2 regions of the Butyricicoccus sp. AM27-36 genome follow, and region 2 is predicted to be linked to the other one. Evidence: a T-box and tRNA genes for the amino acid it is inferred to sense, from the RefSeq annotation. Region 2 holds a T-box; the other holds one or more tRNA genes.
The links. The T-box of region 2 lies ahead of DW724_RS07130 (valine--tRNA ligase). A T-box ahead of a tRNA ligase gene usually reads a tRNA of that ligase, here a tRNA-Val.
Positions count from the first base shown of each region.

Region 1: it has a tRNA-Val gene. The T-box ahead of DW724_RS07130 (valine--tRNA ligase) is inferred to sense a tRNA for this amino acid. The anticodon was not compared.

Region 1 covers NZ_QUJR01000010.1:68,659-84,257, reverse strand. The annotation lists gene DW724_RS12985 (DMT family transporter) at 1-112, opposite strand, end outside; gene obgE (GTPase ObgE) at 294-1,568, opposite strand; gene rpmA (50S ribosomal protein L27) at 1,936-2,214, opposite strand; gene DW724_RS12970 (ribosomal-processing cysteine protease Prp) at 2,201-2,536, opposite strand; gene rplU (50S ribosomal protein L21) at 2,541-2,852, opposite strand; gene DW724_RS12960 (hypothetical protein) at 3,014-3,910, opposite strand; gene rpiA (ribose-5-phosphate isomerase RpiA) at 3,939-4,616, opposite strand; gene folD (bifunctional methylenetetrahydrofolate dehydrogenase/methenyltetrahydrofolate cyclohydrolase FolD) at 5,061-5,915, opposite strand; gene lgt (prolipoprotein diacylglyceryl transferase) at 5,943-6,776, opposite strand; gene yfmH (EF-P 5-aminopentanol modification-associated protein YfmH) at 6,797-8,059, opposite strand; gene yfmF (EF-P 5-aminopentanol modification-associated protein YfmF) at 8,056-9,339, opposite strand; tRNA gene DW724_RS12930 (tRNA-Val) at 10,454-10,529, opposite strand; tRNA gene DW724_RS12925 (tRNA-Glu) at 10,533-10,607, opposite strand; tRNA gene DW724_RS12920 (tRNA-Met) at 10,617-10,693, opposite strand; gene DW724_RS12915 (transglutaminase domain-containing protein) at 10,815-11,591, opposite strand; gene DW724_RS12910 (hypothetical protein) at 11,684-12,466, opposite strand; gene DW724_RS12905 (16S rRNA (uracil(1498)-N(3))-methyltransferase) at 12,492-13,217, opposite strand; gene prmA (50S ribosomal protein L11 methyltransferase) at 13,296-14,258, opposite strand; gene DW724_RS12895 (hypothetical protein) at 14,563-15,594, opposite strand.
Region 2 covers NZ_QUJR01000004.1:113,093-128,691, forward strand. The annotation lists gene DW724_RS07100 (sodium-dependent transporter) at 5-1,417, shown strand; gene DW724_RS07105 (TIGR03943 family putative permease subunit) at 1,788-2,738, opposite strand; gene DW724_RS07110 (CobW family GTP-binding protein) at 2,750-3,901, opposite strand; gene DW724_RS07115 (YjbQ family protein) at 4,471-4,923, opposite strand; gene rfbA (glucose-1-phosphate thymidylyltransferase RfbA) at 4,937-5,794, opposite strand; gene DW724_RS07125 (MerR family transcriptional regulator) at 5,908-7,341, opposite strand; gene DW724_RS07130 (valine--tRNA ligase) at 7,465-10,086, opposite strand; T-box leader at 10,167-10,378, opposite strand; gene DW724_RS07135 (transposase) at 10,673-11,158, opposite strand; gene nspC (carboxynorspermidine decarboxylase) at 11,158-12,288, opposite strand; gene DW724_RS07145 (saccharopine dehydrogenase family protein) at 12,290-13,549, opposite strand; gene speE (polyamine aminopropyltransferase) at 14,381-15,238, opposite strand; gene DW724_RS07155 (aminotransferase class I/II-fold pyridoxal phosphate-dependent enzyme) at 15,255-15,599, opposite strand, start outside.

The DNA.
Region 1 (15,599 bases), on a different contig from region 2:
ACGGCTGAATCACATCGAGCAGTACCTTGCTTGCCGTGTACAGGCTGCCCCATAAAATCGTGGTCAGCGCAAGCAACAGGCAGGTTGTTTTATCGTTCTTTTGTTGTTGCACAGTTTGTCAACTCCCCTTTTGTGCATTATGCTTTTATTATAGCACTACTTTGGCAGATTGAACATAGGATGATATGAATTTTTAGTGATATTGCATTATGCTACTCCCGCACGTTCTCTTCACTCTGAATCAACCGCACGATATGAAAAAAAGAGGACCCAAAGGTCCTCTTTCACCCAGTTTAGTAAACGTACTCGAACTCGAACTCTCCGATCACGACCGGAGCGCCCTCCTCGATGCCCATTTCCTCCAGCTTGGCGTAAATGCCTGCAGACTGGAGCATACGATCCATATACTGGCGGGATTCATAGTCGTCGATGTTGACCGAGCCCATAATCTTGTCCACCCATGCACCGGTGACAACGTATGCGTCGCCGTCGCGCTCGATGGTCCAGTCGTTCTCGGTTGCGGCCTTCTCCTCGACCTCGACGAACTCCGGCTCGTAGATGAATACCGGCGGCAGCTGCTGCAGCTCATGCCACGTCAGGTTCATCAGCTCCTTGACGCCCTGATTGGTCGCCGCGGACAGCTCCGCAAACAGGAAGCCGCGCTCCTCTGCGTACTTGCGGATCTTCTCGACCGGCTCACGGTTATCGCCCAGCAGGTCGGTCTTGTTGGCAACAATGATCTGCGGACGCGCTGCCAGAAATTCGCTGTAGCCGGCAAGCTCTGCGTTGATCTTCTCAATGTCGTCGATCGGGTCGCGGCCCTCGCTGCCTGCCGCGTCAACCAGATGCAGCAGCAGACGACAGCGGTCAATGTGCCGCAGGAAGTCGTGGCCCAGACCTGCACCCTCGCTTGCGCCCTCGATAATGCCCGGAATGTCGGCCATGACGAAGTTCTGCTCCTCACCGACCGAAACCACGCCGAGGTTCGGCACCAGAGTCGTGAAGTGGTAGTTTGCAATCTTCGGACGCGCCGCAGAAACCATGCTCAGCAGCGTGGACTTGCCGACATTCGGGAAGCCGACCAGACCAACATCGGCCAGCAGCTTGAGCTCGAGGATAATGTCGCGCTCGACACCCGGCAGACCCGGCTTGGCAAAACGCGGCGCCTGACGCGTCGGCGTTGCAAAATGCGTGTTGCCCCAGCCGCCGTTGCCGCCCTTGGCTGCTACAAACGACTCGCTGTCGGACATATCCTTCATTACCTGACCGGTTTTCTGGTCGCGGATGATCGTGCCGCGCGGTACGCGAATGATCAGGTCCGCACCGTCCTTGCCCTTGCAGCGCTTGCCGCCGCCCGGCTCACCGGGAGCCGCAACATACTTTTTCTTGTAACGGAAATCGAGCAGCGTGGACAGATTGTCGTCCACCTTGAAGATGACCGAGCCGCCGCGGCCGCCGTCGCCGCCGTCCGGACCGCCGGCCGCCACATACTTTTCGCGGTGAAAACCAACCTTGCCGTCACCGCCCTTGCCGGATACAATCTTGATTTTTGCAATATCAATAAACATGGTAGTCCTCCTTTCTACACATGATGAAAACAGTGTCTTCGGCACTATTTTCCCCTCTATAACCAATAAAATCCCAGACAACGTCTGGGACAATAAAATACCAGTTTGCTTGCAAACTGCAACCACATGACAGGATTTCATTCAGAAATCCGAGTCATCGGCCCGCCCGCAGGCGAATTGCGCCTCCGGCGCAATCATCCAATCGCGGCACTCCGTGCCGCAACAAAACGTCCAGCTTTGCCGGATGTTTTGTTACCCCGACCCAGCCGCATTGTGCGGCGCCGTTGGGGTATCAAATTTCGGTTTCGCAAGGAACCGGAATTTGAATATAGGGGGCTTTTGAAGCCCCCTATACGCAACGCTATAATTACTGCGGGTAAACGGAAACCTGCTTGCGGTCCTTACCCAGACGCTCGAAGCGAACAACGCCCTCAACCTTTGCGAACAGGGTGTCGTCCTTACCGCGGCCAACATTCACACCCGGGTGGATCTTGGTGCCGCGCTGGCGAACCAGGATGTTGCCTGCCGGTACGGTCTGACCGTCTGCACGCTTTACACCCAGTCGCTTGGACTCGGAATCACGACCGTTCTTGGTCGAACCAACGCCCTTTTTATGAGCGAAAAACTGTAAGCTAATCTTCAGCATCTGCTTGCACCTCCATTACGTTCAAGAAATCAGAATAGTTTTGTTCCAGTTCGGAAAAATGCAGCTTCAGAGCACAAAGTGCATCCTGTCCGCGTTCTACATTGCCTTTCGGCAGCGTAAAGCGGATATGCGCTCCGTCATCCTCGATGAGAGTATCGACCGGAATATGCTGTACATCATACAGCAACGCATGCGTCAGCATAACCGCACTGGAGATCGCTGCGCAAACGATGTCTTCCCCTTCCTCCGCATAGCCTGCGTGGCCGAGAATATCCACCGCGAGGATTTTATCCTCCTGCAGCGAAAAAGTGACTTTGGTCACGGTCTTACGCCTTGATGGACGCGATGGTCACCTTGGTGTACGGCTGACGATGACCCTGACGACGGCGATAACCCTTCTTCGGCTTCATCTTGAAGATGTTGATCTTCTTGCCCTTGCCGGTCTTCTCAACCGTGCCGGTTACAACCGCGCCGGAAACGTACGGAGCGCCTACGGTGATGGAATCACCCTCGCCTACTACCAGAACCTCGTCAAAGGATACGGTAGCACCGTCCTCTACGCCGAGCTTCTCAACGTAGATTACGTCGCCCTCGGATACCTTGTACTGCTTGCCGCCAGTTTTCAGAATGGCATACATGTGTTTTCCCTCTCTTTCGTTGTAGAGTCACGCTTGGCACGGCGGTGCATCGTTTGATACACACTTACAAAAGCCTATGCACAATGCGGCTTTTAATAGCATATCACAAGAGGCACGAACTGTCAAGTCCATGCCTCTGATTTTTTTAATTTTTCCGCAGATTATGCGTTTGCATCCGCAGATGCGGAGGAAGCGCTGCTGTCAGACGAATTGTCGGACGCACTGCTGTCGCCCGAACTGTCAGAGCTGTTATCCGAGCTTCTGCCGGAAGCCGTGGTATTGCTGCTGTTATTGAAGAACGAAGCAACAAAGTCATAGAAGCCGGACGGAATCGTGCTCGTCGAGCCGGTTGCGCTGCGGTCGGTGCTGACAAAGCCGGTGTCGCCCTCTGCAAGACCGATCACGCGGTCGGTGAACAGCACATAGTACTGGCAGATCGGTGCATCGCCGGTGGAGGCAGCATAGCCGGAAGCGTCATCGCGGTACTCGCCCAGCTTGTCCTGCAGATAGCCCTTCGGAACGCTGATGTAGCGAAGCTGCGAGCCGGTGCTCTGTACTACATAAACGCCGTCGTTCAGCATCGGGATCAGGTCCACGATGCTGTTGGTCTCTGCGGTCTTAGCCGCAGGAAGCGTTGCGGTGATGCTGCTCTGCAGGGTCTGATTCTCCTGCGTCAGCGCACCAATCTGTGCGGACAGATTGTCCTTATCCTTATTCAGTGTTTCGATCTGCGAGTTCAGGTCCGCAATTTTACTGCCGCGGGACTTGAACAGTCCGCCGAAGATGATCGTCAGCAAAAGCAGTACCAGCACGGCAATGCAGAGCACCATGCGGTAATTCAGCTTGACCGATGCTCTGCGCATCGGCTTGCCTTTGCCCATACGCATGCCGGAACGCACCGGACGTGCCGGCTGACGTCTGCCTGTGCGTGCGGGACGCTCACTGCGGTCGAGGCTGCTCGAGCGCTCACTGTGGTCCGAGGCACTTTCGAACCGGCTGAAGTCCGGCTCAAAGCGGTCGAATCTGTCGAAGCGGTCGTTCTGATCGTTCTGATCCATCATTAATTCTCCTGCCTTTCAGCTGCGCTTACTTGGACGGATTTTCGATGACCTGAACCTCACCGTTGGAGTGGCCGACGATCATGCGCTTGCACATGTTGAGGAACAGACCATGCTCCAGCACGCCGAGCATGCCGGTCAGCTTGGAGTAAACGTCCTGAATGTCAAAGCCTGCGCCGAGGTGCAGATCCGCGATGAAGTTGCCGTTATCGGTAACGAAGGTCTTGCCGTCGCGTACACGCAGAACCGGATTCCAGCCGTAAGCTGCCATGCGCTCCATCGCCTGCTTGGAGCCGTACTGTGCGATCTCAACCGGCAGATGGAAAGCGCCGATCTTGTCTACCAACTTGGACTCGTCCATGATCCAGATAACTTCCTTCGCCATGGATGCAACGACCTTCTCGCGGTACAGCGCGCCGCCGCCGCCCTTGATGGCGTTGAACTGCGGGTCGATCTCATCTACGCCGTCGATTGCCAGATCAACATGATCCAGCTCGTCGATGGTCAGCAGCGGGATACCCAGCTCACGCGCCTGCGCCTCGGTAGCCTTGGAGGTCGGGATCGCCTGAATCTTCAGGCCGTTCTTTACCATCTCGCCTACTGCATTTACCATGTGGTACGCAGTGGAACCAGTGCCCAGACCAACAACCATGCCGTCCTTTACATACTCTGCCGCCTTATCGCCGGCAAGCTTCTTCATATCCATTATATTCGTCCTCCCCTGACGTGATAAACCGTATGTTGCGGTTAACTCATTAGCTTTATTATAGAATGAATCCGGACAAAGGTCAATCTTTTCTAATTTACAAAATAAAAACAATCCCGCCGAAATTTGGTGGGATTGCAAAAGCAGTCGATTTCTGTTATACTTGTCGTTAAGAAAGGTGCTGCCGCGCCTGCGGTAGGCGGTTAAGTCTTGCCCCTGTAAAGGGGGTGGTTTTATGGAATATCTCGTAATTCTTGTAGTGATACTTGTACTTATTGAGCGTATTTTAGGACCAAAGAAGAAATAACCGCCTCTCACTCCCAATGATTGCGGTTATTTCTTCCGTTTTCTTTAGGGGCTGACCGTCTACCGGCAGCACCTTTCGTTATCTTTAGTATACCCGCCCGCACCCGGATTGTCAACCCGGATACGGACGTTTTTTATTTACCGGATGCCGTTCTGCAGCTTTGCCGCCTTGAGCGTATTCTTCATCAGCATGGTGATGGTCATCGGACCGGCACCGCCCGGAACCGGCGTCATGTAAGAGGCCTTTTCCATAACCTCCGGCGCCACATCGCCGCAGACCTTGCCCTCGGCGTTGCGGTTGATGCCAACGTCAATCACCACTGCGCCCTCCTTGACCATATCCGACGTAATAAAGCCTGCCTTGCCGACAGCGGCTACCAGAATATCCGCACGGCGGCACACCTCTGCAAGATCCTGCGTGCGGCTGTGGCAGATGGTAACCGTACCATGACGGTGCAGCAGCAGCATGCTCATCGGCTTGCCAACGATATTCGAGCGGCCGACTACGACGCACTCCTTGCCCTTCGGGTCGATCTTGTACTCGTCGAGCAGCTCCATGACACCCGCGGGCGTGCACGGCACGAAATCAAAATTGCCAACCATGATCTTGCCGACATTGACCGGATGGAACGCGTCCACGTCCTTCTTCGGGTCAATGGCGTCGATGACCGCCTGCTCGGAAATATGCTTCGGCACCGGCATCTGGCACAGGATGCCCGAAATTGCCGGGCTCTCGTTGAGCTGCGCGATCAGACCAAGCAGCTCCTCCTGTGTGGTCTCCTCGGGCAGCGCATACTTCTCGCTGTAAAAACCGCACTGCTCACACGCGCGCTCCTTATTGCGGACGTAAATCTCGCTCGCCGGATCGTTGCCGACGATAATAACCGCCAGACCCGGCGTTACACCCTGCTTTTTCAGTTCTTCGGTCTCTGCCAGAATACTGCCGCGCACCTTCGCGGACAGTGCCTTGCCGTCCATTCTTACTGCACTCATATTGTCGTTCTCCTTTATCGTGAAATGTTATTCGCCTTTTTTCTCGTCCGCCTTGTCCTGCTCCGGCGCGTAGAATGCCTTCTCGACCTTGATGCGGTTATACTGCCGTACCAGCACAGCAATCGCCGCAATGCAGCTTATACCGGCCAGCAGCTGCGATACGCGCACCGGGCCGAGATACAGGCTGTCCGTCCGCAGGCCCTCAATCCACGCACGGCCCAGACCGTACCACGCTACATACAGCAGCGCCATTTCGCCCTTAAACTTGCGCTTCTTCGAGTAGAAATGCAGTGCAATAAAGCCCACCAGATTCCACAGCGACTCATACAGGAAGGTCGGATGCACCGGAGAGGCGCCGTCAATGCTCATGCCCCACGGCAGAGAGGTTGCACCGCCATGTGCCTCACCGTTGACAAAGTTGCCCCATCTTCCGATGCACTGACCAATCAGCAGACCGAACGCCGCCAGATCGCACAGGCTGGCAAACGACAGTTTCTTCATTCTGCTGTACACCGCCAGTGCAATCACAACACCGATGACCGCACCGTAAATTGCGATGCCGCCCTTCCAGATGGCGATGATCTCATTCGGATGCTGGCTGTAATAGCCCCATTCAAATGCCACATAGTAAATACGGGCGCAGATGATGCCGACCGGCACACAGATGATCAGGCAGTCCATCAGATTGTCCGACGTAACGCCGAACTCCTTCGTCCGCCGATTGACATACAGCGCCGCCAGCACAAAGCCCAGGCAGATAATAATGCCATACCAGTAAATATCCTTGCCGAACAGATTGACGGCGACACGGTTGATGTCAAGGTTCAGGCCGAGCGCCGGAAATGAAATTGCGTGTTCCATGATCTTTCTTCTTTCTATCGTTACTTCGGCTCTACCACCGACATGGTCGAGCGGTTCGGCTGTGCCCAGCGGCGGAACATTTCCTGCACATCCTCCGCATGAATGGTGTCAAACAGCCCGGCAAAATCCAGATAATGCTCGCCCGCAAAAACAGAAGCGATCTCCTGCCGTGCATACAGATCGGGCACATCCAGCATACGCAAACGCATGCCGTACAGCGCGTTCTTCATGCGGCGGAACAGCCTCGGCTCGATGCCCTCCTGCGCCAGCCGTGCAGTCTCCCGCTCGAGTGCTTCGCGCACGGCCGCAGGATCTCGGCTCTCGCCGCCGAGGATCGCGCATGCGCCATCCGGAATAAGCGAGTAATCCACATCAAAATCGCGTCCGAGCAGCCGCTTTTCGTACAGCTTTGCATACAGCGGAGAGGTATCGCCGCACAGAATACGCACCGCCAGATCACCGATCAGACTGCGGCGCAGACGGCTTTCTCCGGCCGGAACCGGCTCATCCTTAAAGCCGACCATACACTGCGGCAGCGACACCTGCATTTTGCGCGTCACAACCGGCTGATGGACTTCCGCGCGGCGCTCGCCGTAATGACGCTGACCGATCTCCGGTGCGTCCTGCGGTGAAATCTCCTCTGCCATGCGGCATACCTGCTCAAAGTCCGCTGTGCCGCACACCACGAGCGCCATGTTCTTCGGACTGTAAAACGCACGGTGACAGGTGTACAGCAGCTCCGGTGTAATATGCGAAATGCTCTCCTCGCTGCCCGGAATGGACACACGCACCGGATGATTGCGGTACAGGCCCTCATACGCGCCGACGAACACCTCCCAATTGGGTGTGTCCTCTACCATACGGATCTCCTGATTGATAATGCCGCGTTCCTTCTCCACGTTTTCATCCGTGAAGTACGGCGTGAACACGAATTTAAGCAGAATCTTCAGATTCTCCTCAAACCGGTCGGTGCAGGAAAAGTGATAGGCCGTCATGGTGTGGCTTGTGAAGGCGTTCGGACTTGCACCGGTACGGGCGAATTTCTGCAGTGCATTGCCGTCCTCATCCTCGAACATCTTATGCTCAAGGAAGTGCGCAACGCCCGCCGGTGTGTCATACCGCTTGCCCTCAAAGGTGAACGATGCGTCCACCGAACCGAAATCGGTCGCCAAGATGGCGAAGGTCTTGCTGAAACCCTTCTTGGGCAGATAGCAGATGCGCAGACCATTTGCCAGCGTGCGGGTCTGCATACTCTCGTGCAGAGCGGAATAATTCTTTGTCATTTTGCCGCTCCCTTCATAAAGAATACCGTGTCAAGCGCTGTGCTCTGTGCCGCGGCAATGACCTGCTCGCGCGTGATGTCGGCCACCTGCTCGATACGCACCTCGGGCGATACGAGCGTGCCTGCAGCCGCCTGTCCCATCCAGTAGCGCTCGAGTGTAAGCGGGTCGTCGAGCATGGTGCGCCAGCCGTTGACCAGCGTTTTGCGTGCGCTTTCGAGTTCTGCGTCCGTAATTTCGCCCTTGCGGCACAAATCCAGCTGGTGCAGGATTTCATCACGTGCGACCTCGAAATTTCTGTTCTCGATGCCGGAGCCCACGATCATCAGTCCCTTGGAGGCGACAAACTGCGCACTTGCGTAGTAGCACAGCGACTTTTTCTCGCGTACGTTGAGAAACAGCTTCGCGCTTGTCGAGCCGCCGTAGATGGTCTGGAACATCCAGTACGCCGCCGGTTCTCCGCCGGTCAGTGATGCACCGCCGGTACGGAAGCCGAGCGACAGCTTGCCCTGGGTTACCTCGGCATCCTCAACGACCTCACGAACATCACCGACAGGCCGCGCCTGCACGACCGTGTGCGGCTGATACAGCGTGCCCTCGCGTGGCTGGGCCAGCGGCGTTGCCATGAAGTGCGCTTCCACCTCATCCGGCATCATCGTACCGCAGTAGAACAGCTCCACCTGCGCCTCACTCAGCGCACGGCGATAGGCCGCGTACAACGTTTCCGGCGTAATGCGCTCCGCCTGCTCGATCGTACCGAGCGCGGACTTGCCGTAGTCCTCGTTTTCGCACATGATCTCGTTCAGCCGGCGCGGCGCCCACGAACGCGGATCGTTTTTGAGCGCGGCAATGCGGTCGATCAGATTGCCGCGTTCCCCCTCTGCATAGGCGGTACAGAACAGGCCGTCCTGCAGATACGGGTCATACAGCAGATCACACAGCAGACCGATCACACCGGCGGTCAGACCGTCGGCTCCCGGTGCATAAGCCTCATCAATACAGTCGGACAGAAAGCCAATGCACAGGTTCTCGCCCTCCTTGCGTACTGCGGCTTCGATACGCGCACCGTACAACTCGTCAAGCGCGGTGCCGAACGCCTGCATGTCGTTCAGCCTGGCCGTGCCGCGGCGCAAAACCTGCGGCAGACACGCGCGCAGCGCGGCATCCTCGCCGCCGAGCGGCAGCACCAGCATCGTGCGCAGCACTGCCCGCTTAAACTTCGGTGTGGTCACGCAGGTGAGATTGATTCCCGCACCCAGCGTTTTTCGGGTCACTTGTTGCATAATTTCCCTCGATTCCGGAAAAGTTTGTCTAACGGGTTATATTATACCGTATATGCGGGAGTAACGCAAACGTAGTTTATGTGAAGTTGCGGTGGTTTAACCGCAACGCAGGCTATTCCGGCACCGACCCGCTAGGATGCACGAACCGCGCAGGCGGTTCGCCCTATCCGGGCGGCATTTCTCAGCACCGGCTGAGCGGGGTACTCGAACTGCGCAAGCGTGTTCGTCCCTTTCCGGACTGAGAGTTTTCCGCTGAACCTCAGCGGGGGATTCGCCGTCTGCGGACGGCGGGAACGTGCCGCGCCCGCGGCTGGGACAGCGCCGTGCCCACGGCGGTGGGCAAAAAGGAAGGGACACCTACGGTTTCCCTTCCTCTTTGAACTCCTGCCTTTCCCTTGTTTGTTAGTCTGGCGCAGATTGCCGACATGTGACCGCTCCGAAACGGAGAACGGCAGAGGATTTTTACTTCCGTGTTTTTCGCAATCTGTTCGCAGGGTCAGATACATTACTGCTACACAGGCGGTTAAATTTCCGCAGGCGCGACATACCCGTGTTGCGCGACTCTTTAACACGTTATACCGCACGGCACCTACGAGAATAAATTATACCAGACATCTAAATTCGCAGATGCCGTGCGTTACAACGTGCCAAGGATTTGCGCGACACGGGTATGTCGCGCTTGCGTAGAGTAAACCGTATGTGTAGCAGTACGCTGTCTGTGAACTGCGAATATTTTGCGAAACAAACGCAAGAGTAACCCGACTGCCGTTCCCCTTTTCGAAGCGGTCACATGTCGGCAATCTGCGCCAGACTCTCCCAAAAGGAAGTGGGAGTTAAGAGGGTAGAAACCTTGGTGTCTACCCTCTTGCCCCGCCGCGGGGCGCGGCGAATCTCCGCGCTCCGCAGAGCGCAACTCCTCGCTGAATCTCAGCGAAAAACCTCCCGCCTGGAAAGGGACGAACACGCTTACGCAGTTCGAGTACCCCGCTCAGCCGTTGCTGAAAAAAACTGCCGCCCGGAAAGGGCATATTGCCGACGCAACTCGCGCGCCCCGGAAAGTCGGTGCTCCTAAAAAACAAAAAGAAAAACCACTCACTTTCGTGAGTGGTTTTCGTGGTGGAAGTTAACGGGCTCGAACCGCTGACCCTCTGCTTGTAAGGCAGATGCTCTCCCAGCTGAGCTAAACTTCCAAGTGGTGACCCGTGGGGGAATCGAACCCCCGTTACCGCCGTGAAAGGGCGGTGTCTTGACCGCTTGACCAACGGGCCAAGGGAAAATGGTAGCGGTAATTGGACTTGAACCAATGACCTTCCGGGTATGAACCGGACGCTCTAGCCAACTAAGCTATACCGCCATATCCTTTTCCGTTGTTATCGCCCGCTCGCTGACGACTTGTTTAGTATAGTCCATAATCGAGTAAATGTCAACACCTTTTTTCAAATTTTTTTGAAAAAGTTTTGAAACCGATTTTTCCGCTATTTCCCGCCCTGTTCCAGACTGTCCAGAAGCTGCTCGTAGAACGCCTCATTCCAGGTATGCGTCTGCGCCAGTTCTTCTCCGGTGAGCATAAAATACTGATCGGATACATATTCGCCTCTGTCCGGAATCGGGTCGTCAAACGTGCAGTCGATGTAATATGTTGTGCCGCCCAGCCGCACAGCATTCCAGCCGTGGTTCATTTCCTCAGATGCGACATAGATGACCTGAATGCCTGCCGCCTTGCACAGCATCTCATACGCGCGGCCGTAACCGGCGCACACAGCCTTATGATCGAGCAGCGCGCCGTCTGCCGCGAAAGCGGGTGCCGAGCCGTCCGGAACGTCCTCCTCTGCCGTATCCACATCGTACTCACACTGACGGATGAGGGTATCGTGCAGCGCACGCAGCTTCTCCTCTGCGGTCATGGTCTGCGATACCGAGCCTGCCGCCAGAACCCTGGCGTACTCCCACGCCTGCTCCTGCCGCGCCTGCCGAGAAACCTCAGTGTTCAGCTCAATGGTCTTGTTCGGCCGTGTTACCGCGTGCAGCGCGAATGCATAGGGATACTGCGCCTCCAGTGCCCGGTACACCTCGTCCGCGTCCACGTTGTCCTCGCGGAAGGCAACGCCGTTTCCGCCGTTCTCCGCGTCCTGCCGGAGCAGATCTGCCGCCTGATAGACATTATCCACCGGCTTCGCCTGCAGATACGGCAGCCAGAATGCACCGCCGCCAAGCAGAGTCATGGTCAGCAGAAAGCCGAAAAATCGTCTCATACGTCCCCTCCTTCGGGTATGACAAAGCGGGCGGCTGCGCCGCCCGCTGTCTAACCGTCAAAACGCGCCGCGCTTCGACAAAAATGCAATTATCACATCAGCTTCACGGTGTAATATACCGCAGTGATGAACAGATATGCCGCTGCCGCACCCAGTGCGATCATGACATGACTTGCCGCAAGTACAACGACCGCCGTCAGCGCTACCATCACGATCGGCGTAATGGTGAGCATCAGGTACGCGTTCTTGCTGAACCGGGTGTCGATCTTGCTGCCGCGGAAGGTGAACTTGCCCTTCTTGCGGCGCAGAGAAGCCGTAACACCGATCTGGATCAGCGCCAGCACCGCGATACCTGCTACCGCCACGGTGGACATCCACGTATGGTTAGCCGAAACCAGTGCACGGTGAATCACCAGCATCGCCGCAACACCCACACCGGTATCTACTGCAATCAGGAAAAATTCCGGCGCATAAGAATGATACACCAGATAATACACTGCCAGAACCGGCAGAACAACATACATCGCCTTGATCGGCATGGTGCCGTAGTAGTTGATCGCGGTCAGGAATACGATGGCAACGACGCTTGCAATCAGCATATTGCGTCCGCACACGATGCGGCGCACGCTGCTGCGCTTGCCTGCATGCTCCTGTCCCAGCATGATAATGCCGGCTGCTGCGCCGACAATGCCCACGCCGAGCAGCACCCGCGTTACCAGCACGCCGGTCTTCCAGGTGTTGCTGTAGCCCAGCAGACGCTCGAGGATCATCAGTACCAGTACGCCGAGCAGGCACACACTGAATACCGCGAGCACTTTGTTGGTGGTATACTCTTCCTGAGAAATTGGCTTTTTACCCACATTGTTTTTTGCCAATGTTTAACACTCCCTTTATTTCTTCTCACATGTTGCCGCCGGCATAGAGCACGGCCGCAAGCGCCGCAATCGGCGCAGTCTCACACCGCAGGATGCGTGTGCCGAGCGAAACGCTCTGCAGTCCCGCGTCCACGGCTGCCTTTGCTTCAGCCGGATCGAAGCCGCCCTCCGGCCCGACCATCAGCGAAACCGTGTCCCTGACACCGCCTGCAAGCGCATCGTGCAGACCGGTCCGCTTCTCGTTTTCGTAGAAAAACAGTGCCGTTTCGCTTTCCGCCGCCTGCGCGATTGCCTGAGCGACCGGTACAACGGCTGCCACCTCCGGCAGACGTCCTCTGCCGCACTGCTTTGCTGCCTCGGCAGCAATCTTACGCCAGCGTTCCACCTTCTTTTCGGTCTTATCCGGTCGGGAAACGCAATTCTTGGACAGATACGGCACGATACGGCTGACGCCGAGCTCTACCGCCTTCTGCACGATAAATTCCATTTTGTCGCCCTTGGGCAGCGCCATAAACAGCGTGATAGACTGCTTCGGTTCGGTATCCGCCGCGTGGCAGCTTACGACCCGGCAGGTCACGGCTTCCTTCTCCACGGCTTCCACCGTGCAGTCAAAATCCATTCCGGCACCGTCACACAGGGTAACACCTTCGCCGACACGCAGACGCAGAACACGTCCCGCATGATGCGCGTTTTCTCCGGTAAGGGTCAGCACGCCGTCCTGCGGCTGCTGATCGACAAAAAATCGAGGCATAATAATCAAATAACCTTTCCTATTTTAGCAAAAAAACAGCCGTTTGGCAAGTGAACATTCCGTGAATCCTGAAATAAATCACTTTTTCGCAGCAAAAGCGCTCCAGTCATCGCTCTTCTCGTGCGAAAGAATCGTAAATCCGCTCTTTTCCAGCGCCGCGCGCACCTCCTCGGCACGCTCGTTGAGGATGCCGGAGCAGATCAGCGTACCGCCCTTGACCAGCTTATCCGCAAACATGGGCGACATGCCGATGATGACATCAGCCACGATGTTCGCCACGATCACGTCGTAGCCGCCGCCGATGTCCTCGGCGAGCTTCGGGTCGCGCAGCGCGTCGCCGCACAGACCCCTGCCGATCTCAACATGGTTCTTTTCCGCATTTTCGTGTGCAGTTTTCAGGCAGTTCTCGTCGATATCGACGATAGTCTGCACATCCGCACCGAGCATAGCCGCCGCAATGGCCAGAATCCCCGAGCCAGTGCCCATATCGAGCAGCTTGTCACCCGGCTTTACCGCATCCTCGAGCGCCATCATGCACAGCTGGGTCGTGTCGTGGCTGCCAGTGCCGAAGGACGACGCCGGGTCGATTTCAAGAATACGGCGGCCCTGCGGGTCCTCAACCGTCTCCCACGAGGGTTTGATCATAAAGCCGCGTCCCACCGGGAACGGTTTGAAATACTGCTTCCATCCCCACTCCCAGTCCTCCTGACGGGTCAGCGCGGTTTCGGTACACAGTCGGCCCCATGCGTGCTCCTCATCGCGCGCCTTGAGGTTTTCCAGCGCGGCACGGATATCCGCGTACTGCTTTGCACCCTCGTCGCTGTCCGGCAGATAGATTTTGAGACAGGTTTCCTGCGCGCGCTTCTCGCGCACGAGATCCTCGTCTACATAGTCCCAGTATATTTCGGTGTCCTTGAGAAATTCTTCAAAATCCGCCGCATCCTCGAGCACATAGCCTTCTACGCCGTTGTCCTCGAGCAGTGCCTCGACCGGACCGATGCCCTCGGTCGTCGTGTAGATCGTAACTTCTCTCCAGTCCATAGGTTCCACCCTGCCTTTCCTATCCAGATAACCGCGCTCCGCGCGGTATTCAATAACAATTTGCTTGCATAATTGCAACTACAAGACCGGTTTTCGTCCAGAAAACCGAGTCTTTGGTCCCGCCCGCAGGCGACTGCCGCTCTGCGGCAGCATTCAATCCGCGGCGCATTGCGCCGCAACAAAACCCGCGACATGTGCGTGGGTTTTGTTTCCCCGCCCCAGTGCCCCTGGGGCACGTCATTCGGGTATCGAAAGGCGGTTTCTCCGGAACCGTCTTTCGTATATAGGGGACTTTTGAAGTCCCCTATAAGCGGATCATGCCGTATTTCGTCTCAAAGTACGAAATGACCGCGTCTTCCTGCTCCCATGTGCCGTCATACAGTGCAAGTCCCGGAAAAACCCGCAGACCCTGCTCCAGCAGGTCGGCAGATTCCGCGCACAGGCACAGCGGACGCGAGATCATATAGCGGGATTCCTCCAGTGTGACAACATCCTCTTCGGTTTCGAGCAGCAGCTTGAACGCACCCGAATCATCCTCGGCTTCGATGAGATCCTCATCCAGATGCGGACCGCACTCGATCTCATCCGAAATGTCGATGGTCGGAGCGATAAAATGCGCGTGCTTGCCGTCCGGCGCACAGATAAAATCATCGTGATCGCGCGGCAGCGTTTTGCACGCCACCTGATTGCCGCGCAGCGCTGCGACAAATGCTTCCGTACTGTCGGGCACAATGACCTCGGTGTTGTACAGTGTGGTTTGAGACAGCCAGTCCGCGTGCATGCACACGCCGAGCGACAGCCGCGCATACGGCGCCGCGATTTCGAGCGCCTGCGTCAGCGATTCGGGATCGTGTGCGCTGATCAGCACAGTCGTAACGCCAATGCGCTGCAGCACACCGATAGCCGCCCGCACATCCGTGCCGTCCGGCAGATTGCCTTCATCGTCCTCCACCTGCAGCTCCGCAATTACCGTTCGGCCGCACAGATCGCCCAGAGCCAGCACAGCGGCACGCAGTGCCGGAAACGTCGGCGCGCCATGCAGATAATAGAACGCCGCATCGTCGTGCAGCAGCGGACGAAAGGCATCCTTGCACTGCTCAATATAGTGCATGGTGATCGGGCGTTCGCAGTGCTCCGCATCGGGTTCGGGCGGGCACTCGAGCGCCAGGCCGACCGGCAGCGGCGCCAGTTCTTCAGACCATGCATCACACAATTCGGCATTCGGTGCAAGCGCGCCTGCAAACCGCTCAGGCGCAGTATGATACAGCGGAATTGCCGCCGGATCGTTCAGCAAAAGCTGCGGTTTATGCTCGGATTGACATAAAGGAATATCCAAGGTTG
Region 2 (15,599 bases):
GATAATGAGTAAAGAGCCTAAAAACTTAGAACAGAGAGATGGTTTCCAGAGTAAGTGGGGATTCATTCTGGCATGTATCGGTTCTGCGGTTGGTATGGGCAACATCTGGCGTTTCCCGATCATGGTGCAGAAGTACGGCGGCATGACCTTCCTGCTTCCCTATTTTATCTTTGTAATTTTGATCGGCAGTACCGGCGTTATCGAGGAGTTCGCTCTCGGCCGTCGTGCAGCCGCAGGTCCGGTTGGTGCGTTCGGTATGTGTACCAAGGAGCGCACCGGCAGTGATAAATCCGGTAAGGCGATCGGCGCAATCCCGATCATCGGTGCATTGATGCTGGCGATCGGCTACACGGTTGTTCTCGGCTGGATCTTCAAGTACACCTTCATGTCCCTCTCCGGCAGCCTGTTCAATCTCGGCACGGACATGGGCGCTATCGGCGGCACCTTCGGCATGACCGCACCGGAGGCAGAAACGCTTCCCGAAGCTCTCAAGGCAATGGCGTCGGCCGGCTTCTTCGGCATCGGCAACGGCGTATGGCAGATCGTTGCACTGGTAGTTTCCCTTGCCATCATGGTAATGGGCGTTGCAGGCGGCATTGAGAAGGCCAACAAGGTCATGATGCCGGTTCTGTTCGGTCTGTTCCTCGTACTGGCAATCTACATCGGCACTCTGCCCGGCGCATCCGCAGGCTATAAGTACATTCTGACCCTGAATCCGGCTGGTCTGCTCAAGCCCGACCTGTGGGTATTTGCATTCGGTCAGGCGTTCTTCTCCCTGTCCGTTGCAGGCAACGGTTCTGTAATCTACGGTTCCTACCTGTCCAAGAGCGAGGATATCCCGTCCTCCGCACGCAACGTTGCAGTATTTGATACCATCGCAGCTCTGCTGGCAGCAGTCGTTATCATTCCGGCAATGGCAGTTGTTCTGGGCGAAGGCATCAGCGAAGTAAGAGGCGGCCCCGGCCTGATGTTCGTTTACCTTGTAAATGTATTCAACGCAATGCCTGCCGGCCGTATCATCGGCGCGATCTTCTACATCTGCGTACTGTTCGCAGGCGTATCCTCCATCGTAAACCTGTACGAGGCACCGATCGCCTTCCTGCAGGAGCAGTTCAAGTTCAAGCGTGCAGCAGCCGTTGGCACCATCGGTGTGATCGGTCTGGTCGTTTCCATCGCAATCCAGCCGTGGACCTCTCAGTGGATGGACGTTGTTTCCATTTACATCTGCCCGCTCGGCGCTGCTCTGGCCGGCATCATGTTCTTCTGGGTACTCGGCAAGAAAAAGGCACTTGCTGCTGTTAACGAAGGCGCTAAGAAGCCCATCGGCAGCTGGTTCTTCCCGCTTGGTAAGTGGGTATACGTTATCTGTGCAATTGCTGCACTGATCCTCGGCATTATGTACGGTGGCATTGGCTAATCCCTCAAGCTAACCACTGTGACTTTCGTTAGACGTTCATGGGTTTATGAATCGTCTGTATCCCCCCTTTTGTCTTTGTCCCCCGTCACTGCTGTGTGGCGGGGGACATGCTTTTCTAATTAGAAATTAGCAATCAGCAGGCAGTAATCGCTGCATGCAAAGCAAAACCCCGGCTTTGCCGCACTTGACAAAACCGGGGCTGCTCGGGTATAATATACCCAAGGGATGCTGTTCAGGCAGTCAGACCTTAATTGATTAGCGATTTTTAGTCACTGACCGTTCGAGGCCTAATCGAGCGGTCAGTGCGCTTTTATACAGAAAAGAGACGAGCCAGGCAGGCTCGTCTCTTTTTACGTTGTATGGAGAAGATTCAGTTAAAGTAAACGATATCTTCCTTCGCCTTTTCGGCGGGTTCTACCGTGATGGCATGCAGCACCGGACCGGGACCGCGGTACTGCGGCAGCTCCTCGACGGTGATGGACGCCGTTACCTTGACCCAGTCGCGGTTATGCAGCTGATCGCGGTCGGGATAGCGGCAGAGGAAGCCGAGGAAGGTGACGTCATCCGCGCAGCAGACCATGCCGAAGCGGCCGGGCACGAAGCTGCCGGCGGGCACATCCTTGCCGACGTATGCCTGGGCAAGAAAGCGGACGGTCTTGCCGTCATACTTCATCGGGTCGCCGGTGGCGTCGATGTACCAGAGACCGTAGTCCTCCGGCTGGATGTCGATGATATCCGCATCCACATCAAACGGCAGCGGCATATTGCGGGCGTAGTCCTCGGAATTGCCGTTCACGTCATCCAGATAGATTGCCGCACGCGGGTTCATCGCCTTGATGTTCTTCTTGTACAGCATGTCCTTCAGCTCATCCGTGCAGCGGTTGAACACAACCAGATCCGCAGTGGTGATATGCTCGAACATCATCGGGCCGATGTTGTTGGAATACAGCTCAAACGTGGTCGCATCGACCGTGGTGACGATCTGGTACAGCTCCCAGCGGGCAGGAAATGCCTGCATCAGCTTTTCCAGCTTCCACATGCCGTTGTACTCAACAAGAATGCGGTCCGGCTGGTATTTCTGCTCCACGCGCTTGAGGATATTCGGCGTCAGACGGTCCTCGGACTCGATCGGCACAAGCGCGGTGCCGTAGTGCAGCAGCCACTTCTCGTCGTACTCCTCGATGCCCTCCTCGCACAGCAACAGCACCGTGCGCTCGTTCTCGGTAAAGTTCGGGTCCGCGAGAATGTCCTGAATGAACTTGGTCTTGCCGCTCTCCAAAAAGCCGGTAAAGACGTATACCGGAATGGGTTCGTTAGCCATATCTGGTTACCTCACTTTTCGTTTACGCCGAACAGCGTAGCGATGCGCTCCTCATCCAGTTCGGAGCCGATGACGCACAGACGGCCGGTGTAATCGGCAGTGCCGCGGCGGATCTCCGGTGCGCCCGGAACGTAGTCAAAGTGCAGCCACTCGCCGCCGTCTGCACACGGAACGATGCCCTTTGCACGCAGTACGGTGCCGAGCGTAACATCACCGAGCGCGGTAAGAGCCGCGTTAAGCTCGGCCTCGGTGTACTTGCGGGTCGTTTCCTTGCCCCAGGAGGTGAATACCTCGTCAGCATCGTGGTCGTGGTCGTGACCGCAGCAGCAGTGACCGTCGTGGTCGTGATGATGATGGTGCTCGTGGTCATGGTCGTGCTCATGGTGATGGTCATGATCGTGGCAGCCGCAGGTGCAGTGCTCATCGTGCTCATGATGATGCTCATGCTCGTGGTCATGGTCATGGTCGTGGTCATGCTCGTGCTCGTGCTCATGCTCATGGTCATGGTGGTGATGATGATGCTCGTGGTGCGGCTCGTGCGCGATCTCCTCGAGCACCTCCGCAACGAGGTCGCGGCTGCCTTCCATGGTGGAGAGCAGCTGCTCGCCGGTCAGGTCCTTCCACGGGGTGGTGACGATGCGGGCGTGCTCATTCAGGCCGCGCAGCATGGCAACGGTCTCGTCGAGACGCTTCTCCGGGCACTCAGCCGTGCGGGACAGCAGGATGGCACCGGCATGCGCCACCTGATTCTCGAAAAACTCACCAAAGTTCTTGAGGTACATCTTGGCCTTGAGCGCGTCAACAACGGTTACAAAGCTGTTCAGCTGAACCTCGAGGTGCGCGTTCTGTACCGCAGCGATAACGTCGCTCAGCTTGCCGACGCCGGACGGCTCGATCAGGATGCGGTCCGGATGGTACTGGTCCACAACATCGTGCAGCGCCTTGCCGAAGTCGCCAACCAGCGAGCAGCAGATGCAGCCTGCGTTCATCTCGTTTACAACAATGCCAGCATCCTTGAGGAAGCCGCCGTCAATGCCGATCTCACCGAACTCGTTCTCGATCAGAACAACCTGCTCACCCTTGAGCGCATCGGCCAGCAGACGCTTGATGAGAGTCGTCTTGCCGGCACCCAGAAAACCGGAAATAATATCAATTTTAGTCATGCTTTGTCGCTCCATTTCTATGCACGGCACAGGGATTCCCAAACCGTACTTAAATTTTCCGAACGCTTATATTATACCACATTTATCGAAAAAAGAAAAGCTATTTGGTTAGCGGACGCTAATCTTTCCGGCTGCGCGGCGCGTGAGAGAGCCGCGACGCAACAAAACCCCGGCCCTGTCGCTTGACAAGACCGAGGTTCTGCGGGTATAATATACCCAAGGGATGTTGCTAAGCAACCAGACCTTTCCGTATCATAGTTAAACTAAGATGACCGTTCGGGCCCTACTCCGAGCGGTCATCGTGCTTTTATACAGAAAATGTACAGCAAAATCACTGCACATACCAACAGCTGTACTGTCTTTTTCTGCATCCGCGCCACCTCCTTTCCTCCTCGAACTGAGGAAAGAAAGAAGATCTGACCGCTAATGGAACAACATCCGTGTATAGTATAGCATATACTGCGGAAATCTGTCAATCAACCGCCTTTACAGGCGTTTTTTTATTTTTTGCACAAAAAAATGGAGAACGGAACTCATTTCCGTTCTCCACTTTCCATTCTCAATTTGCATTATTCTCCCATCACCTGAAAGACAATATCCCGCACGCGGTTGCGGGTATCGCACTCCACAAGGGTCAGATTCTGCCACGGGCCGATGGTGATCTCGCCATTCACGAACGGGATAACGATAAACGGACTGAGCAGCGCCGCCTTGATATGCGACGAGCCGTTATCATCATGCCAGGTATCGTGGTGGTGATAGTAAATGACGTTTCCCTGCTCATCGCGGTAGGGCGAAAAGACGTCCATCGCCGCCTTGAGGTCATGGTAGACCATGCCCGGCTCAAACTCGAGCGTGGTCAGACCGGCAACGCCGCCGGTGGTAAAGCCGGTAATCGTGCCGGACTTCATGCCGGTCTTGCGGCAGGCGTTCTGCACCGCTGCGCGGAAGTCATCGGTAACGTCGATCATGCCCATGTGGGCCTTGGTTTTGTAGGTTTTGGTTTCGGTATAAACAGGCATTTGCGATTCTCCTTTAGAGGCACTCTAAGTAGCGGCCGTACAGCGTTTTGCTGAGGTCGGCGGCGTGACGGAGCAGCGTCTGACGGCTGATATAACCGCGCGCGTACGCAATCTCCTCCAGACATGCGATGTAGCGGCCGCTCTCATCCTGCACGCGGCGGACAACCTGTGCGGATTCGAGCAGATTCTCGGCGGTACCGGCATCCAGCCAGACGAAATCCCGCTCGAGCTTTTCAACGTGCAGTTGACCGCGCTTCATGTACTCAATATTGACATCCGTGATCTCCAGCTCACCTCTTGCCGAGGGCTTGAGTCCGCGGGCAATCTCCATAACCGAGTTATCGTAAAAATACAGACCCGGAACGATATAGTTAGACTTCGGATAGCGCGGCTTCTCCTCAATGGAAATAGCACGGCCCTGACCATCAAACTCCACAACGCCGAACGCACGCGGGTCATCGACATAGTAGCCGAACACGCAGGCGCCGGATTTCTGCTGCACGGCACGGTCCAGATAGTTCTGGAAATTGGGGGAATAGAAGATATTATCGCCCAGAACAAGGCAAACCGAGTCATCCCCGATGAACTGGGAGCCGATGAGCAGCGCGTCCGCGATGCCGCGTGCAACCTCCTGCACCTCGTAGGTGATGTTGACGCCGAAGCGGCCGCCGGAACCGAGCAGGCGGTAGAACGGGCCTTCCTCTCCGGGCGGGATGATGATGAGAATATCGCGGATACCGGCCTGCAGGAGCGCAGCCAGCGGATAGTAGATCATCGGTTTATCGTATACCGGCAGCAGCGGTTTGCATACCGGACGTGTCATCGGGTACAGGCGCGAACCCTTACCGGCGGCAAGAATGATTCCTTTCATTGGCTATTCCTCTATCTATATGTTTTTGTGAGATTAGTATAGCACACTTTGGGCAAATAAGAAAGCAATTTTCTAATAAAGCAGAGAGTGGAGAGCACTTCGCTCTCCACTCCTCACTCTTTCTCAATCGTCAGCACCGAATGATACGGCATCGGCTTTCCGTCCACGGCGTTATCGCGCGATGCGCCGCTGAATTCATACTCGTACCGGAAATCCAGCCCGTCGAGATGCGCCTCCTTGACGTTTTTCGTATCCGGTGCATCGTATTCCCAGCCGTCGTCAATGATGTCATCCCTCATGTGGGCGGCATACAGCCAGCTCCATTTGGCATACGCGGCCGCAAAGGCGTAATACACCGTCATGCGCTCCTGATAGCCGCACGAGCCGTTCTGCGAATCCGAAACCACCGTCACAGACTGCACATAGCCGTCCGCATCGGTTTCGACCGTCACATCGGATACAGCAGAATCGCCCAGCGAGAATCCGGTGTACGAGCCGCCCATTATGTCCAAATCCTTATTCCAGCTTCCGTCCGGCCGGACATACGGCGCCGTGCCCTGATTATATTTCAGGCAGTCGTTGCAGTTCTCCACATACTCCGCAAGAGTCAGCTCGCCGCGATTGGGCGGCAGCTTGGCGTACAGGTCAATGCCGTAACCTGCGGCTGCTCGCAGCACGAGCACCAGCAGGTACAGCGCCACGCGATACCAGCGCACCTCCCGCTCGCGGACGATGATGCTGCACCCGTTCTCCAAATCCCACGGCAGCTCCTCTTCTTTGCACGCGCGGTAACACTTGTAATTGCAGTACCATTCGAAGAACGGCAGCGCATAGCAGTTGCCGTAGCCGAACACGCCCCACAAACGGGCATATGCGGTGCGGATGGACAGCTTTTCTCCGTCCTCATCGCGGACGGACAGCCCGAAGATCCACTTGCCGGGCGTTGTGCCCCAGTAATGCAGCAGCATCGGCTCGAACACGAACGTCAGCAGCCAGCTGACATACCCGCACGCGAGCGTCCACGCCAGATTCGACATAAAATGATCCGGATTGATGCGGAACACCCACTGCGACAGCATCGACCACAGCAGTCCATACAGTCCGGCATCCACATTGCGGGCAAGGAAGCGCCGCCACGGACAGCCTGCCGGCGGGATGCGGTCTTTCTCGCGCGGGTCGTCTGCGGGCAGTACGATGGACTGGTACCGGTCTACATCCAGCCCGTTCCACTCCGCTCTGTCCTCGCAGATGGCGCGGCACATCGCATACGCCTGTTCGCTCTCGCGGATGTCCCCCTGCAATACGTCGAGCTGGCCTGCCGCCGCCTCGGGCAGCGCTTTCTCGCCGCTCTCGATGGCGCGGATGTCAGGCACGCTCAGGCGCAGCCGCCGCAGCAGCATGATCTTCCGCAGGGTCTGCACATCGTCCTCGGTGTAGTCGCGGTAGCCGTTCTCTCCGCGTGTCGGCTTGAGCAAGCCTTCCTTCTCGTAAAACCGGATGTTCGCCCGGGATAAGCCCGTCCTGCGCTCTGCTTCTGCTATGTTCATACGATCACCTTCCCTTCTATTGATTACATTATAAGGGATAAAGTGGGTTTACAGTCAAGTGTTTTCGGGGAAAATGTTAAGAAAAAAGAGTGGACAGCACTTCACTCTCCACTCTTTTTATGTTTAATTCAGCGCTGCAATCGACTCTTCCAGCTTTGCGAGGTGCTCGCGCAGCTTTTCAGCCTTTTCGCGCTCGGCTGCAACAACCTTCTCGGGTGCCTTATCGACAAACTTCGGGTTGTTCAGCTTCTTCATAACGAAGTCAATGTCGGCCTCGACCTTGCTCTTCTCCTTGCCGAGACGGGCCCGCTCGGCCTCGAAGTCGATGAGGTCGCCCATCGGCATATAGATCTGTGCGTCGCCGGTGACGACAGAAGCCATCTTCGCAGCGTCCGCCGGAACCGCGTCGATGAGTTCAATCTCGGAAGCGTATGCCAGCTTGGGGAAGAAGCCTGCGCCTGCGGAGAACGTATCCTTCTTCTCGGTCAGGATGAGCACCTTGGCCTTCTTGGAGGGCGGTACGTTCATCTCGGCACGGCGGTTGCGGATAGCGCGGACAGCGTCCATCAGGCTCTCCATCTGTGCCTCCTCCGCGGCAAAGTGCAGCTCGTCCTTGTACTCCGGCCATGCGGATACCATAACGGACGGACCCTCATGCGGCAGCGCCTGCCAGATGGTCTCGGTGATGAACGGCATGAACGGGTGCAGCAGCTGCATCGCGCCGCTCAGCACATAGCAGAGCACCTTCTGTACGTTCTCGTCGCCGGTCTGCAGACGGGTCTTTGCAATCTCGATATACCAGTCGCAGAAGTTCTCCCAGATAAAGTCGTTCAACTTTGCGGCAGCCAGACCCAGCTCGTACTGGTCGATGTTGCGGGTAACATCGGCAACCAGTGTGTTGAACTTGCTGAGAATCCACTTGTCCTCGATGGCAAGGTCTGCGGGCAGCTGGACTGCCTTGTCCTTGTCGATGGTCAGGTTCATCTGGATAAAGCGGGATGCGTTCCAAATCTTGTTGCAGAAGTTGCGGGACGCCTGCACGCGCTCATCCGAGAAACGCATATCGTTTCCGGGGCTGTTGCCGGTTGCGAGGGTGAAGCGCAGCGCATCCGCGCCGTACTGGTCGATGACCTCGAGCGGGTCGATGCCGTTGCCGAGCGACTTGGACATCTTGCGGCCCTGTGCATCGCGCACCAGACCGTGGATATAAACCGTCTCGAACGGGGTTTCGCCCATGTGCTCCACACCGGAGAAAATCATGCGGGCAACCCAGAAGAAGATGATATCGTAGCCGGTAACAAGCGTAGAGGTCGGGTAGAAATACTCCAGCTCCTTGGTCTTATCCGGCCAGCCGAGCGTGGAGAACGGCCACAGAGCGGACGAGAACCAGGTATCCAGTACGTCCTCCTCCTGATGGATATGCGTGCCGCCGCACTTCGGGCAGGTGCATACATCGGTCTTGGAGACGGTCATTTCGCCGCAGTCCTCACAGTAGAACGCCGGAATGCGGTGACCCCACCACAGCTGACGGGAGATACACCAGTCGTGTACGTTTTCCATCCAGCGCAGGTAGGTCTTGGAGAAGCGGTCGGGCACGAACTTGGTCTTGCCCTCGTTTACTACGTCCATAGCGGGCTTGGCGAGCGGCGCCATCTTGACGAACCACTGTGCCGAGGTCATCGGCTCAACGGTGGTGCCGCAGCGGTAGCAGGTGCCGACGTTGTGCTCGTGGTCCTCAATCTTGACCAGCCAGCCGCCTTCCTCAAGGTCCTTTACAACCGCCTTGCGGCACTCGTAGCGGTCCATGCCCTCGTACTTGCCGCCGTTTGCGTTGACGGTCGCGTCCTCGTTGAACACGAGAATCTGCTCGAGGTTGTGGCGCTGACCCATCTCGAAGTCGTTCGGGTCGTGGCACGGCGTAACCTTAACGCAGCCGGTGCCGAACTCCATGTCAACGTACTCGTCACCGAAAATCGGAATCTCGCGGTTCATGATCGGGAGGATGCAGGTCTTGCCGATGAGGTGCTTGTAGCGCTCGTCGTTCGGGTTGACAGCAACGCCGGTATCGCCCATGAAGGTCTCCGGACGGGTGGTCGCAACCACCAGATCACCCGAGCCGTCCGCGAGCGGATAGCGGATGTGCCACAGCTTGCCCGGCTGGGTTTCGTACTCAACCTCAGCGTCGGACAGCGCAGTCGCGCAGTGCGGGCACCAGTTGATGATGCGGTGGCCCTTGTAGATAAGGCCCTTGTTGTACAGGTTTACGAATACCTCGCGGACCGCCTTGGAGCAGCCCTCGTCCATGGTGAAGCGCTCGCGGTCCCAGTCGCAGGAGGTGCCGAGCTTCTTGAGCTGGCTGATGATGCGGCTGCCGAACTTGTCCTTCCACGCCCAGACGCGCTTCAGGAACTCCTCGCGGCCGAGGTCGTAACGGGTCAGGCCCTCCTCCTTGCGGAGGTTCTCCTCTACTTTAATCTGGGTTGCGATACCGGCGTGGTCGGTGCCCGGCATCCACAGTGCCTCGTAGCCCTGCATGCGCTTGGTGCGGATGAGGATATCCTGCAGGGTCTCATCGAATGCGTGGCCCATGTGCAGCTGGCCGGTAACATTCGGAGGCGGGATAACGATGGTGTACGGTTTCTTGTCCGGATTGACCTCGGCGTGGAAGAAGCCGGAATCGACCCAGAACTTGTACAGCTTGTCCTCGACCGATTTCGGGTCGTAGGTCTTAGGCAGTTCGCTCATTGATCTATCTCCTTCAATTTGATTTACGATATAAATGCGGGATACTTCTGTGCAAACAAAAAAGAGCATACTCATCCCGACAACAGGACGAAGTATGCTCCGTGGTACCACCTGAATTCGCGTAAAGACGCGCACTCGTTGCCCCGTAACGCGGGTTAGACGGAACAGCTTAACGAAAATTCGGCTGTTCTGCTCCAAAGCGACCTTCTTCTTCCCCGCCGAGGTGCTTGCACCGACCGCACCCTCTCTAAACGCGCAAAGGAAAAATACTCCTCTTTTTCACGGCATTTGCGTATTAACTTTAATATTATAGCTGTTAAATTCGGGTTTGTCAAGGGATATGACGCAGTTGACAGCAACTTGCCTATACGATACATGCCAGCGAATATACTAACAGATAAATACAAGCTCACGCTATCCCGTAGGGTGCGCCGACTCGGCGCACCGTTTGTAAACCGCAGGGCAAATTTCACAGCAACGGAATACATTAACGACAGCGTATGCCACGGACTATAATCCGGTGATATTCGCTGGAATGCGGTGCGCCAAGGTCGGCGCACCCTACGGTCAGGCGATTTACAACTTATTACCTGTTGCTGTAATATTCGTCCTCTGCCCATCTGCGCGGATTATCGGCAATATAATTATACCGTATCACATAATCGTTTTCATCGCGCACAATATGGTCATAAAACGACCGCTGCCACAAATTGCGTCCGGCATCCTGATTGGAAAACCGTTTCAATGCCGCAATTATGCGTGGCACCAATTCCGTAGGGCGCGACGACCTCGGCGCGCCATCATCACGCAAAACCGAAATCAACATATGAACATGGTTTGGCATGATAACATAGGAATCAATCGACACATATGGATATGCCCCAGGAATCGTTCGGATATAATGTTCAACAATTTTACCGATGACTGATAACCGCAGGGACGGCGCGCCGAGGTCGTCGCGCCCTACGGTTGACAGCGTGCATTGCCGTTGATAGGTGCAGAGCGTCACAAAATAGACGCCCTGCTTTCCGTAATCATACTTTGGCAGCCGAGCCGATCTCCTCGTCTCCATCAGGAAAGTCTCCGCTTAAACTCCTCATACCCAAACATCCGCACGACCTCATCCGTGCCGTCGGCGCGTCTTACCGCGATGAGCGGCAGCGGCATGCCGTTAAACGTATTGGTCTTGACCATGGTGTAGAGCGCCATGTCCTCGAACACGACCTGCTCACCGGCGCCGAGCGCCACATCGAACGAATACTCACCGATGACGTCGCCTGCGAGGCAGGAGCGGCCGGTCAGCAGATAGGTGAACGCCTTTTTCCCCGGCTCGCCGCCGCGGTACACCGGCGGACGGTACGGCACCTCGAGCACGTCCGGCATATGGCACGCCGCCGAGGTATCCAGAATCGCAATGTCCTTATGGTTGTGCATCACCTCAAGCACGGTGGCGACCAGATAGCCCGCATTCAGCACAACGGCCTCGCCCGGCTCCAGATAAACCTGCACCTTGTACTTTTTCTGCAGATAATCAATGCAGTGCACCAACGTTTCCACATCGTAATCCGCGCGGGTGATGTGGTGGCCGCCGCCGAGGTTGATCCATTTCAGGCCGTCCATATACTGACCGAAATTCTGCTCAAATGCAGCGACAGTCCGCACCAGATCGTCCGAATTCTGCTCGCAGAGCGTGTGGAAATGGAAGCCCTCAATGCCGTCGAGCAGCTCCGGCTGAAAATTCTCTATCGTAATGCCAAGGCGCGAATCCGGACCGCACGGGTCGTACATCGCGTGGTCGCTCGGCTGCGTGGAGCACTCCGGATTGAGCCGCAGGCCGCAGCTCTTCCCTGCCGCGCGGGCAAGGCTGCCGTAGGCCTTCCACTGCGTGAACGAGTTGAACACAATGTGGTCGGCGTACTCCAGAAGCTCGCGGAACTCGCCCTCCGCGTAGGCCGGTGCGTAAACATGGGTCTCGCCGCCGAATTCCTCATGACCGAGCCGTGCCTCGTACAGACCGGAGGCCGTTGTGCCCGCCAGATACTCCCGAATCAGCGGGTACACGGAAAACATCGAGAACGCCTTCTGCGCCAGCAGGATCTTCGCGCCGGTGCGTCTGGCAACGTCCCGCAGGACGGCCAGATTCTGCACCAGACGGTTTTCATCGAGCAGGTAGCAGGGCGTAGGAAGCTCAGTAAATTTCATATCAGTCCACCAGTACCGGCTTGTCGTTAATCTGCCACGGCAGACCCCACTTGTTCAGCGCCTCCATGTACGGATCGGGATCAAACTCCTCGACCGTGTACACGCCCGGCTTGTTCCACTTGCCGGTCAGCAGCATCGCCGCGCCGATCATCGCCGGAACACCGGTGGTGTAGCTGATGGCCTGCGAGCCGACCTCGCGGTAGCACTCCTCATGGTCGCAGACGTTGTAGATATAGGCGGTCTTTTCCTTGCCGTCCTTCTTGCCGGTAAAGATGCAGCCGATGTTGGTCTTGCCCTTGGTGCGCGGACCGAGCGTTGCCGGATCGGGCAGCAGCGCCCTGAGGAACTGGATCGGCACGATCTGGTGGCCCTCAAACTCGATCGGGGTGGTGGACAGCATGCCGACGTTCTCCAGACACTTCATATGGGTCAGATAGGACTGACCGAAGGTCATGAAGAAGCGGATGCGCTGCACGCCCGGAATATTCTTCGCCAGAGACTCGATCTCCTCGTGGTGAAGCAGGTACATATCCTTGTGGCCGACCTGATCGAAGTCATACTCGCGCTTGATGCTCATCGCCGGGATTTCAACCCAGTGACCGTTCTCCCAGTACGAACCCGGTGCGGATACCTCACGCAGATTGATCTCCGGGTTGAAGTTGGTCGCAAACGGATAGCCGTGGTCGCCGCCGTTGCAGTCCAGAATGTCGATGGTGTCGATTTCATCGAACAGGTGCTTCTGTGCGTAAGCGCAGTACGCCTGCGTTACGCCCGGGTCAAAGCCGGAGCCGAGCAGAGCGGTCAGACCGGCGTCCTCAAACTTTTTCTTGTATGCCCACTGCCAGGAGTAGTCGAAGTACGCGGTGAAGCCCTCGTCCTTGCAGCGCTTCTCGTAAATGGCGCGCCACTCCGGATCGTCGGTGTCCTCCGGCTCGTAGTTTGCCGTATCCATGTAGTTTACGCCGCACTTGAGGCACGCATCCATGATGGTCAGGTCCTGATACGGCAGGGCAATGTTCATCACGATGTCCGGCTTGTACTCGTCGATGAGCGCGCACAGCTCGTCCACGTTGTCCGCATCCACCTTGGCGGTGCGGATCTTGGTTGCGGTCGTACCGTCCAGCTTCTCCTTGATGGCATCGCACTTGCTCTTGGTGCGGGATGCGATCATAATCTCCTCAAAAACGTCGCTGTTCTGGCAGCACTTGTGGATAACTACGCCGGCAACGCCGCCGCAGCCGATGATCAATGCTCTTCCCATTGTTAATTCCTCCTCATTTTTAACTGTATATATAATTTAGATTTATTGAATGGTCTTTATTTGTTAAACTGCCGCTTGAGAAGCGAACGGAACTGCGCGGGCGGCAGCCTTTTTCTCTGCACCGGCTGAGCGGGGGACGCGAACTGCGTCAGCGGGTTCGCCCCTAACGGGCGGGGGGTCGCTGAACCTCAGCGGGGAGTGCGCCTACCCGGCGGGGGCACAAGAGGGTAGACACCTGCGGTTTCCACCCTCTTGTGAATCACCCCTTTCCCTTGGGGATATTCCGGCGCAGATTTCCTATATGTGACCGCTCCGAAAAGGAGTACGACAGAGGATTTTTTCTTCCGTGTCTTTCGCAACCTGTTCGCAGTGTCAGATACCGTACTGCTACACAGGTCGGCTACTTCCAGCAGGCGCGGCATACCCGTGCCGCGCAACTCGTAAGCCTGGAGTTTGCGGACAGCACCTACGGATTAGGTGTTCGGTGCAATTTAGCCTCGCAGGTGCCGTGCGTTACAACGTGCCAAGGATTTGCGCGGCACTGTTATGCCGCGCTCTGCGTTGAGTAACCCGCATGTGTAGCAGTACGCTGTCTGTGAACTGCGAAAAGGTGGAGAAAGACACGCAAGAGTAACCCGACTGCCGTTCCCCTTTTCCTGCTTACGCAGTCTACCGTCTGCACCCAAGCTATCCCAACAAGGGAAACGGGTGTTCAAAGAGGGTAGAAACCGTAGGTGTCTCCCCTTTTTGCCCCCCGCCGCGGGTGCGGCGCATTCCCCGCTTACCAAGCGGCTACCCAATCAAAACCGTCGTGATTTTCTAACGATTCCGTTATTCTTCCACCTTTTCCAGCAACTTCTGCACATAATTCGGCAGATAGAACGCACCCTTATGCAGATTGGTATTGTAGTATCTGGTTTCCAGTCCCAGACTGTTCCACCAGTCCGGATTCAGATCGCGCACCGGATGCACGCCGCGCGACGAAAAGCCGAACAGCCAGTGTCCGGACGGGTAGGTCGGAATATGTGCCTGAAACAGACGGCTCAGCTCAAACGAGTGCACGATATTGCGGTGCGCTCTCTGGCACGCAAGCGCATCGCCCTTGTAGAACGGGCTTTCGTGCTGATTGACGAGCACGCCGTGCTCCTTGAGCGCCTTGTAGCAGTTGCCGTAAAATTCCATCGTGAACAGGCCCTCGCCCGGGCCGAACGGGTCGGTCGAGTCGATGATGATAAGGTCGTACTCGTCCTCAATCCGGCGGATATACTTTAATCCGTCCTGATAGAGAATGTGCACGCGCGGGTCGTCGAGCGAGCACGCCACACCGGGCAGGTACTCCTTGCAGACCGCGACAACGCGCTCGTCGATCTCCACAAGGTCGATGTGCTCGATGTGCTGATAGCGGCACAGCTCGCGGACACAGCCGCCGTCACCGCCGCCGATGACGAGCACCTTTTTAATCTTCTCACCGAGCACGGCCATCGGAACATGCACCATCATTTCATGATAGATGAACTCGTCCCGCTCGGTCAGCATCATGTAGCCGTCAAGCGTGAGAAACCGACCGAACTCCTCGCATTCAAACACGTCGATGCGCTGAAAGTCGCTCTGTTCGGTGTAAAGCTGACGGTCTACCTGTATCTGCAGCCCAACCGTCGGCGTGTGCATTTCAGTAAAGGTAAGTTGCATGAGTGAAACGCTCCTTTTATTCCGGGCTGACCACGCCGCGGATGACCTGCAGGCTGTTCACCTCGGGGTCCTCGGTGCCGAGCAGCATGCAGTTCTTTTCCTTGGCGTAGCGAATATAATCAAGAATATCGCGGGTGATACGCTCACCGGGCGCGAGGATCGGGATGCCGGGCGGATAGCACATGACAAACTCCGCGCAGATGCGTCCGACCGACTCCTCGAGCGGCATGGCCTTCTTGTCCGCGTAGAACGCCTCCTGCGGGCCGGCGACCACCTGCGGAGAGATATACTCCTGCCGCATGAGCGTCGCCTTGTCGCGCTTGTAGCGGCGGCGAATGTCCGCCAGAGCGGCTACCAGACG